DNA from 3 places in the Neobacillus sp. C211 genome. Region 1 is predicted to be linked to each of the others. Evidence: riboswitches for the same ligand, from Rfam matches in the RefSeq annotation. Region 1 holds a riboswitch; each other region holds the start of a gene.

Region 1 (3,286 bases):
ACCTGAGATTTTAGGAAAAGATACACCTGAAATTTTATATTGGGCCGGAAAACGCCTCGCACGTAAATTTCCACTAACTGATATTGCTCAGATTATGGATTTTTTCACCAAAGCCTCTTGGGGCCAACTTGAAATTAAAAAAGAAAATAAAACTGAGATCCAATTTGAACTAATGAGTCCAGTTATTGTCCCGCGTGTGAAATCAAAAGCTGAGCACTTTTTCCAACTCGAAGCGGGCTTCCTTGCCCAACAAATTGAACTTCAAAAAGAAGCCAATGCAGAAACCTTTGAACATCCTGTAAAGAAATCAAATAAAGTCCTTTTCACTGTTAAATGGGAAAAGAACTAAACGTGGGAATAGGGTGTCAGGCAACGCTTGGTGCCTGACACCCTTTTTTTATTTGTTTGCCAGTTCGAAGGCTTCGTGCAAGGCTTCTACTGCTTTTAACATATTTCTTTCTTCTACTACTGCTGATACTTTGATTTCGGATGTGCTGACCATTTTAATTTGGATGTTGTTAGCAGCGAGTACCTCAAACATTTTTGCTGCTACACCAGGATTAGAAATCATTCCTGAGCCAACAATTGACACCTTTGCTAATTTATTTTCTGCATCAAGCTGCTCATAAGCAAGCACTGCTTTATTATCTTCTAATACCTTTAATGTTTCTAATAAATCATTAGTATGGATAGAGAAAGACAAATTAGCCGTATCGCCCTCTGTAGTACTTTGAATAATAATGTCAACATTCAGGTGATTTTCCGCTAGTGTTGAAAAGATGGTAGATAGACTTGTTAATGAATTCGCCAATCCTAATACTGTTACTTTTGTTATTTCGTCTTCAAATGCGACACCGCGGACTACTAAGTTTTGTTCCATTGCTGCTTCCTCCTCAATAACTGTTCCTTCTACTCTCTCCATGCTCGAGCGTACCTCAAGCCGCACCTGATAGTTTTTAGCAAATTCTACTGCTCTTGGATGGAGCACACCAGCTCCTAAATTAGCTAACTCTAGCATTTCATCGTACGATACTGATAATAATTTGCGAGCATTCTTGATATATCTTGGATCCGTGGTGAAAACCCCAGTAACATCGGTATAAATATCGCATTTATCTGCCTTTAAGGCTGCCGCTAATGCCACAGCTGTCGTATCAGAACCACCACGACCGAGCGTCGTAATTGCGCCTTCTTCCGTGATTCCTTGGAATCCTGCCACAATGACAACCTTACCCGTTGCGAGCTCCGTTTCAATTGCAGACGTTTTAATATTCGAAATGCGGGCATTTCCATGGACAGGTTCTGTGATGATTCCTGCCTGCCAGCCTGTAAAAGAGACGGCGTCAAGCCCTTGCTGATTTAAAGCCATTGACAATAACGCAATGGTTACCTGTTCTCCTGTTGATAACAGCATGTCCATTTCCCGCTTATTTGGCTGTGCGGAAATTTCTTTTGCTAATCCGACCAGTGTATCCGTTGATTTTCCCATCGCAGAAACAACAACGACTACATTATTGCCACGGTCTGTCTCCTCTTTTACACAGGATGCAACATTTAGTATTCTTTCTACATTCGCAACGGAGGTGCCTCCGAATTTTTGTACAATAATCCCCATGTTTGTTTCTCCTTCTTTTAAGTGAATACCTTATTTATCCCCCAAAAAACAAAAAAGCAATGAGAAGGGCATCTCATTGCTCTAGAACACGAAAAAATATTCTCGCACCTACAATGTAAGATAGCTCTCCAAGACATTCGTCTTGACAATCCGGCATTTATTCAATACAGGACCAGCAAAGAAAGAAATGAGACTTTCTTTACTTCGGCGAACATTCCCTTTCATGATCCGTCTTAGAAGCTCATCCTTCTCAGAACCATTACTCTTGAAGCTCGCACCTCTACCTTCACTTTAATACGTAAAAGTGATAGTAAATTAAATTTTCACTTATTATAGCATGTTCTATTTTTTCTTACAATCACTAGGATTGAAGTTTTTTAATTAATTCTTCGGCTACATTCATAGGAATTCCGATATTTGTAAATTCCTCCATACTAGCCTCTTTCATTTTTTTCACAGAGCCAAATTGTTTTAGCAATAGCTTTTTCCGTTTCTCCCCGATTCCAGGAATATCGTCGAGCAAGGATTGAAAGGCACTTTTTCCACGAAGCTGACGATGAAATGTAATGGCAAAGCGATGGACCTCATCTTGAATTCTTTGCAGTAAATAAAACTCCTGGCTGTTTCGGCCTAATGGAACAATTCCCAAAGGATTGCCGTACAGCAATTGGGAAGTTTTGTGTTTATCATCTTTGACGAGTCCCGAGAGTGGAATATCCAGTCCTAGCTCATTTTCCAACACATCTCTTACGGCTTCAACATGACCTTTACCACCATCGATGATGATTAAATCAGGGAGGGGAAGTTCTTCTTTTAAGGCGCGTGAATACCTTCTTCTTGTCACTTCACGCATGGATTCATAATCATCAGGTCCTTGAACGGTTTTAATTTTATATTTCCGGTACTCCCGATGATTTGCCTTCCCATCAATGAAAACGACCATGGCTGATACTGGGTCTGTCCCTTGAATGTTGGAGTTATCAAATGCTTCAATCCGGTGCGGAGTATAGATTCCGAGTAATTCCCCCAAGTTCTCGACCGCCTTAATGGTGCGGTCTTCATCCTTTTCGATCAAGGAAAACTTTTCATTTAAGGCAATTTTTGCATTTTTGATTGCCAATTGGACAATATCCTTTTTCTGCCCCCGTTGTGGCTGGAGCACTTTTACTTCAAGCAGTTGTTCCGCCAGACTCAAATCGACTTCATCTTGAATCAGGATTTCCTTCGGCTTGAAGTGATTAGCTTTCGAATAAAATTGTCCGAGGAAAGTTAGTATTTCTTCCTCAGGCTCATTATAGAAGGGGAACATGGAGACGTCCCTCTCAATTAGTTTCCCTTGGCGGACAAAAAAGACTTGCACACACATCCAGCCTTTATCGACTGCATAGCCAAAAACATCACGATCCGTAAAATCGTTCATGGTAATTTTCTGTTTTTCCATGATGGTTTCGATATGAATGATTTTATCACGGAACTCCTTCGCTCGTTCGAAGTCTAACTCTTCAGCAGCAGCTGACATTTTTGCCTGAAGCTCTTTTTTTATTTCCTTATAACCGCCATTCAAAAAGCGGGTAATTTCATCCGTCATTTGTTTATACTGTTGTTCCTGAATTTCATTGACACATGGTGCCAGGCACTGCCCTAAATGGTAGTATAAGCAGACCCGATCAG
Region 2 (3,286 bases), on a different contig from region 1:
TAATGGCAGTCCGATATATGAAACAAAAACACCATTCCAATCGATTTGGTCACCCGTGAATGCTGAATAATTTTGTCCTAAGACAACAAACCCACAAACGGCAAACGCGAAGAGCGGACCAAAAGGGAAGAATTTTGATTTATATGGTAACAAGCTAAGGTCCTTACCTTGGGCGACAAATGCTTTACGGAATCGATAATGACATACTGCAATCCCGAGCCATGCGATAAAGCCGGACATACCAGAAGCGTTTAACAACCATACATAAACCGTTCCATCCCCAAAGAAGGAAGCAAGAAATGCGAGTGTTCCCACTAAGGTTGTTGCAATTAAGGCATTGACTGGAACACCTTTTTTGTTTAATTTACCAAGGAATTTCGGTGCTTTGCCTTGACGGGCCAAATCCCAAAGCATCCGAGTGGATGCATACATTCCTGAATTTCCTGCCGATAATACAGCAGTAAGAATAACAGCATTCATGATTGAAGCGGCGAAAGCGATGCCTGCCTTTTGAAAAACCAGCGTAAATGGACTAACGGTTATATCCCCATTTGCTAAATTCCCGTTTGTATATGGAATAAGCAGTCCGATTACTAGTATAGCCAATACATAGAATAATAAAATACGCCAGAAAACTTGTTTCACTGCACGAGGAATAGCTTTCTTTGGATCCTCCGTTTCACCAGCAGCAACACCTAAAAGCTCTGTTCCTTGGAAGGAGAAGCCTGCAGCCATAAAGATTCCCAGCATGGACATAAAGCCGCCGTGGAATGGAGCATCACCAACAGTGAAGTTTTTGAAGCCGATTGCTTCATTACCCATGATGCCGAAGATCATTAAAGTACCAGTAACGACAAAAATAATAACTGTAACCACTTTAATTAAGGAAAACCAATATTCTGCTTCTCCGAATCCTTTAACAGAAAGATAGTTTAATAGAAACATGATGACTAAAAAGATGCCGCTCCAAATGAATGAAGGCGTATGTGGAAACCAGAATTTCATAATCATAGTTACAGCAGCTAATTCGGCAGCAATCGTAATCGCCCAGTTATACCAATAGTTCCAGCCTAGAGCAAAACCAAGGGAAGGATCGACAAATTTGGTTGCATACGTACTAAAGCTTCCGGCAACTGGCATATATGCACCCATTTCTGCTAAGCCCTGCATCAAAAAGTAAACCATAATACCAATTACAAGGTAGGAAAGAATTGCCCCGCCGGGTCCCGCACTATGGATAGCGGCGCCGCTAGCTAGAAAAAGTCCAGTGCCAATCGTCCCGCCAAGGGAAATCATTGTGAGGTGACGGGATTTTAAACTTCGTTTTAATTCAGTTGGATCCTGTTGTATTGTTAAGTCACTAGTATATTCACTCTCTTTTAATACTCTTGCTGTTTGCATTGTCTTGACTCCTCTTTTTCTAATTTTTTCGAGAAGGAGTTTGGAATAAAAAAATGCCATCGAAGAAGTATCGATGGCATTGTAAATACCCCGCATCATACCTTCCGAAAGATAGCTCAACACGCTTAGCTGGTAGGTTTAAGCGTGACAGTTCTGTTCCTATTTGGAGACAGCCCCAGCATGCTTTTTCAGAGATGAAAGCACACTTCGGCAGCTTTTCCTTTCAAACGGAGTCAGAGATGTCTCTCTCATCTCGTCCGCTTTACTGATAAAAACCGCGACCTCTACCTCATCGGTTTTGATGAGGATTTATCATATATAGTTAATATATTACTAAAGTATAAATATTATTTTAGAATTGTCAATAATATATTATTCCAGAAATAAGAAGTCTTTATTCAATCAATTAGAATAGACAGATAATTGAGTTTCTTTTTAATAAATTATTTAATTTACTTTAAAAGAGAGAATAGGTATTATTTTTAATTAGAATTAATTGCCTGTTTTTCATAGGAGGATTTTTACCATGCAGATTGTTGGAATGATTTCGGGATCGCTAATTGTTGTGGTTGCCTTTAACCTTTTCTTAATCCCTCATGAAGTGTTAAGCAGTGGATTGAGCGGAATTTCTATGATTTTAGGGATGATCTCGCCTGTTAATACAGGGGTGGCAAATTTCCTGCTGAATTTTCCGTTATTGATTATTGGTTATAAAATGTTAGGTAAAAGATTTATCGTGAATTCCATCTTTTCTGTAATAATGATCTCAATCGGCCTTTATTTAATTCCCGTTCATGCCATTGCCGATGATAGGATTCTCTCTTCTATTTTCGGAGGTGCTTTAACCGGGTTAGGTGTAGGAATAGTTTTTCGCTGTTCTGGATCGACCGGTGGATTTGATATTATTGGCATGATTGTGGCGAGAAAAAGGGATTTTCCGATTGGTGTTTTACTTTCAGGCATGAATGCAGTCGTCATCTTGATCAGTGGATTTTTATTTGATTGGGATTCTGCTCTTTATACCTTGGTTTCCATTTTTGTTACAGGTAAAGTGGTGGATGCAATTTATACAGATCATGCTAAATTAACTTTAATGATCATTACAGATAAGGGCGAAGAAATGAGAGGTCATTTGCTTACAAACTTGTACCGAGGACTGACGATTATGGATGGTGTTGGCGGCTACTCAAATCATCAAAGAAACGTAATGATAACGGTAATTTCTAGGTACGAACTTAATGAAGTTAAAAACTTAATTTCAGAAGTTGATCCATCAGCATTTGTCAATATTACCGAAACAATTGAAGTCATGGGGCTGTTTCATCGGCCAAGTCCATAAAAACAAAAAAGGTTTGCTTCTATACAATAGAGCAAGCCTTTTTTGTGTAAGATAGTTATCGAGCATCACAGGGATTTCCCACGTTTTTTTACCCATTTCATTAGCACATGAATAACCTCATCTAGTTCTTTACCAGTTGGAGTCAATTCATATTCCACTTTTTTTGGTGAGGTAGTAATGACGTTTTTGACAATCAATCCCTCATTTTCTAAATCACGTAAGCGTTCGGTTAAGAGACGATCAGATATTCCTGGAATAGATGATATTATTTCATGGTACCGCTTCGGTCCTTCCATAAGCGTATAAATAACAGAACCCATCCAACGTTTGCCAATAAATTCGATTGCCTTATGAAAGTTAGTACATATATGTTTAATTTCCTCTGCAGAATGAGTCATACAATCTTGGTGGTTAAGTTCACTCATATAAAATCCCTCTTTTTTACTATTCTAACTGTATAATAACATATTTGAATTACTTGACGATATGTACTTACTAATAGTAAGATGAATCAGAACTTACTTTTAGTAAGTTAAAAATTCACAG
Region 3 (3,286 bases), on a different contig from region 1:
ATCAGGAACACTATGACTTACTCTGAAAAAAGATACAGTGGTTTCTCCAAACTCAAGTTTTGAATTAGAGTCAATTGTCATGAGTTTGGTGTTTCCATGGAGACGATGCTCGTCAATTTTTAATTCAATTAAACCAAGTGTAAAATGGGTAGCGTAGATAGGGATATTCAATTTTCTTAAGATATAAGGAATACCGCCAATATGATCTTCGTGCCCATGGGTCACAATTAGAGCACGGATTTTCTCCTGATTTTCTTCCAAGTAAGTAATATCGGGGATAATCAAATCAATTCCTAACAAACTTTCATCTGGAAATTTACCGCCGCAGTCAATGATAAAAATATCATCTGCGTACTGAACCACATACATATTTTTACCGATTTCATTTATGCCGCCTAAGGCGAAAATAGATAATTTATTATCATTAGTTCGCAAGTTAATATCCTCCTTATTCCAAGTAAATAAGAATAGTATGCCCCTTTGGATTTACTTTATCGGATAAGGGAGGTAAAACTTTTGTCGATCAAAAAAAAACTGCCAAATACCCGGTTTTTTACGGAGTTTGGCAGCTATTCTTATCGGTATTTAGATTAATACTTTAACATTGCTCGCTGGTAGAACACCTTGTAGTATTCTTTGCTCTTCGGTGGTTAACGGGAGCAATGGCAGACGAAGACCTCCAACGTTCACTCCATTCATATTCAATGCGGCTTTTACCGGTGCTGGGTTTGGTGCCGCAAATAATGCTTTCATAATCGGGAGAAGACGGCGATGGGCACTAGCTGCATCTTGGACATTCCCATTTTTAAAATGATTTATCATTTCTTGTATTTCATTACCAATGACATGGGAAGCAACGGAAACCACTCCAGCTCCACCAATGGCTAAAACCGGCAATGCTAAGCCATCATCACCACTATAAAGGGTAAAATCACTTGGTGCTTGGCTAATAATTTCAGCCATAGCATCTAAGTTACCGCTTGCTTCTTTTAAGGCGACAATATTTGGAATCTGTGAAAGTCGAACAATGGTCTCTACCGACAGGTTGACCACACTTCGGCCGGGGATATTATAAAGCATAATCGGTAATGGTGTAGATTCAGCAATCGTTTTGAAGTGCTGATACATGCCTTCTTGGGATGGTTTGTTGTAATAAGGAGCAACAAGCATAATCCCATCGACTCCTGTTTCTTCAGCCAGCTTTGTTAAGCTGATGGAAGCTCTCGTGTTATTTGAGCCAGTTCCAGCGATAACCGGAACTCTTCCATTGACAGCGTCGACAACCAATTTAAATAATGCCACTTTTTCTTCCGTTGTTAATGTAGGAGATTCTCCGGTTGTACCAGCAACTACGATTCCATCGGTACCATTTTCGATTAAATAATCTACAAGTATTCTTGTTGCGTTAAAATCTACTTCACCATTTTGATCAAATGGCGTAACCATTGCGGTTAAAACTTGGCCAAAATTCATCATTTCTCACCCTTTAATTAAAATTTTTATAAAATTTAGAGGTGGGTAAAGGCCATTCATAATTTAACGCAAAAAAGCAACAACGAGGGTTCGCTGTTGCAGTAGAAACATAAGAAAAATAAGTTCCCGTGCGTAAGATAGCCCTCCATATAGTTTCCTATATGACAGTTCTGTATTTTTTCAATAGCAGAACCAGCTTCAAGACCAATGAGATTCATTGAAGCTTCGGCAAATTCCCCTTTTCACAATCATCATTGGACCTCATTATCCTCATATTGTGTACTAATGGTCTTTGCGCCTCTATCCTCACTTCAAAAAACATGAAGTAAGAAAATATTTAATTGATAGTAAATATATCAGAATATTCCTTTTGGTTCAAGGGCAATTGGAACTTTATTTGAAATTCACACTATATTTCTACCGTTTCTAAACTCAGTTTATCCTTTTCAACTTCTAAGGCAGATACAATATAAGCAAACCCGTTCATAACAAAGTAAATAACATTAGATTGGACCCGTTCCTTTTCTCCCAAATAAGTATTTATGATAATACTGAAGGAAAAAAAGACAACAAATGATAATGCAATTTTATTAAAAATTATCATATCTACCGACCCCTTTAATTAGGATTCTTATGTTTATCATATTGGCTATAAACCGGTTTTATGCGTGCCTTCGATCGGCCGGTTACCTGAAATCAATTAGGGTCGGGGGTTGGTCCAGTCATAATCGTCCTTCCTGAACGTTCTTTCTTGCCGTGCAGAAAATAGTAAAGAATTGAGGTGGCCAGAGCGACAATACCTAAGATTACATACAGGCTGCTAAAGCCGGTTAATGGAATAATGAATCCAAGGATATATGGACCGAATCCAAGTCCTGCATCAAGAAAGATAAAGAAGGTCGATGTCGCCAAACCCATCCGATGCGGAGGAGTTACTTTAACGGCCACTGCCTGGGTGCTTGACTGCATGTTACCGAAACCAAGGCCAATTAGAACACCTGCTACCAATAAAGTGATGCTAATACTTGCTGAACTTAATAGAAATAAGCCGGCTGCTAAGAGGACAAAGCCCGGATACATTATATAGTTTGCACCCTTCAGGTCCATTAAGCGGCCTGTGATCGGGCGTGATAACAATACTGCGATAGAATAGACTAGGAAGAAGAAACTCGCCGTACTAACTAAGTCGATTTCAATCGCATAGAAGTTAATAAAAGAAAGAACGCTGGAATAACAAAAAGCTACTACCAGTGTAATGACAGCGATGGGCAGTGCCTTTGGCTCAATATAGTTGGAAAGCTTAAATCCTTTTACTTCAGATGTTTTCACCGATACAGTTAATGCAGGCACATCAACAAAGAATGCAGTGATCAAACTAATTACCCCTAAAGCAAGGGAGAAAATAAAAATCATTTGGAAATCTGTATGTTGGGTCATATAGAGTCCGATGAATGGCCCGATAGCGGTAGCGAGTGTTGCACTCATGCTGAAGTAGCCAATCCCTTCCGCTTTTCGAGCAGCCGGGATAATCTGGGCCACAATCGTACCTGTAGCAGTCCCGACCATTCCCCCTGCAATCCCGTGGAGTAAGCGGGTAATAAGCAGGAAGGTAATCCCGAAGTTCACAAAATACAAAAGAAGCGTCAAAATAAATAAAATGACACCAATGAATAACGTTTTCTTTCGGCCAATTGACTCAATAAACCGGCCAATCAACAACCGGCCAATTAAAGACCCGACAATAAATATTCCTGTTACAAGCCCTGCTTGACTTGTAGAAGCACCAAATTCATCGACTGCATAAACACCGATG

The links. Region 1 has a riboswitch for lysine ahead of ACSU6B_RS07200 (aspartate kinase). Riboswitches for the same ligand answer to the same signal wherever they lie in the genome.
Region 2: linked by a shared signal. The riboswitch ahead of ACSU6B_RS13545 (amino acid permease) and the one ahead of ACSU6B_RS07200 (aspartate kinase) in region 1 are both predicted to bind lysine.
Region 3: linked by a shared signal. The riboswitch ahead of dapA (4-hydroxy-tetrahydrodipicolinate synthase) and the one ahead of ACSU6B_RS07200 (aspartate kinase) in region 1 are both predicted to bind lysine.

What each region holds. Positions count from the first base shown of each region.
Region 1 is NZ_JBPXRO010000005.1:142,368-145,653, forward strand. It holds gene ACSU6B_RS07195 (YslB family protein) at 1-349, shown strand, start outside; gene ACSU6B_RS07200 (aspartate kinase) at 398-1,615, opposite strand; lysine riboswitch at 1,729-1,906, opposite strand; gene uvrC (excinuclease ABC subunit UvrC) at 1,977-3,286, opposite strand, start outside.
Region 2 is NZ_JBPXRO010000012.1:145,144-148,429, forward strand. It holds gene ACSU6B_RS13545 (amino acid permease) at 1-1,401, opposite strand, end outside; lysine riboswitch at 1,506-1,696, opposite strand; gene ACSU6B_RS13550 (YitT family protein) at 1,928-2,740, shown strand; gene ACSU6B_RS13555 (winged helix-turn-helix transcriptional regulator) at 2,806-3,165, opposite strand.
Region 3 is NZ_JBPXRO010000022.1:27,608-30,893, forward strand. It holds gene ACSU6B_RS19285 (ribonuclease J) at 1-369, opposite strand, end outside; gene dapA (4-hydroxy-tetrahydrodipicolinate synthase) at 586-1,473, opposite strand; lysine riboswitch at 1,604-1,784, opposite strand; gene ACSU6B_RS19295 (hypothetical protein) at 1,883-2,077, opposite strand; gene ACSU6B_RS19300 (MFS transporter) at 2,170-3,286, opposite strand, start outside.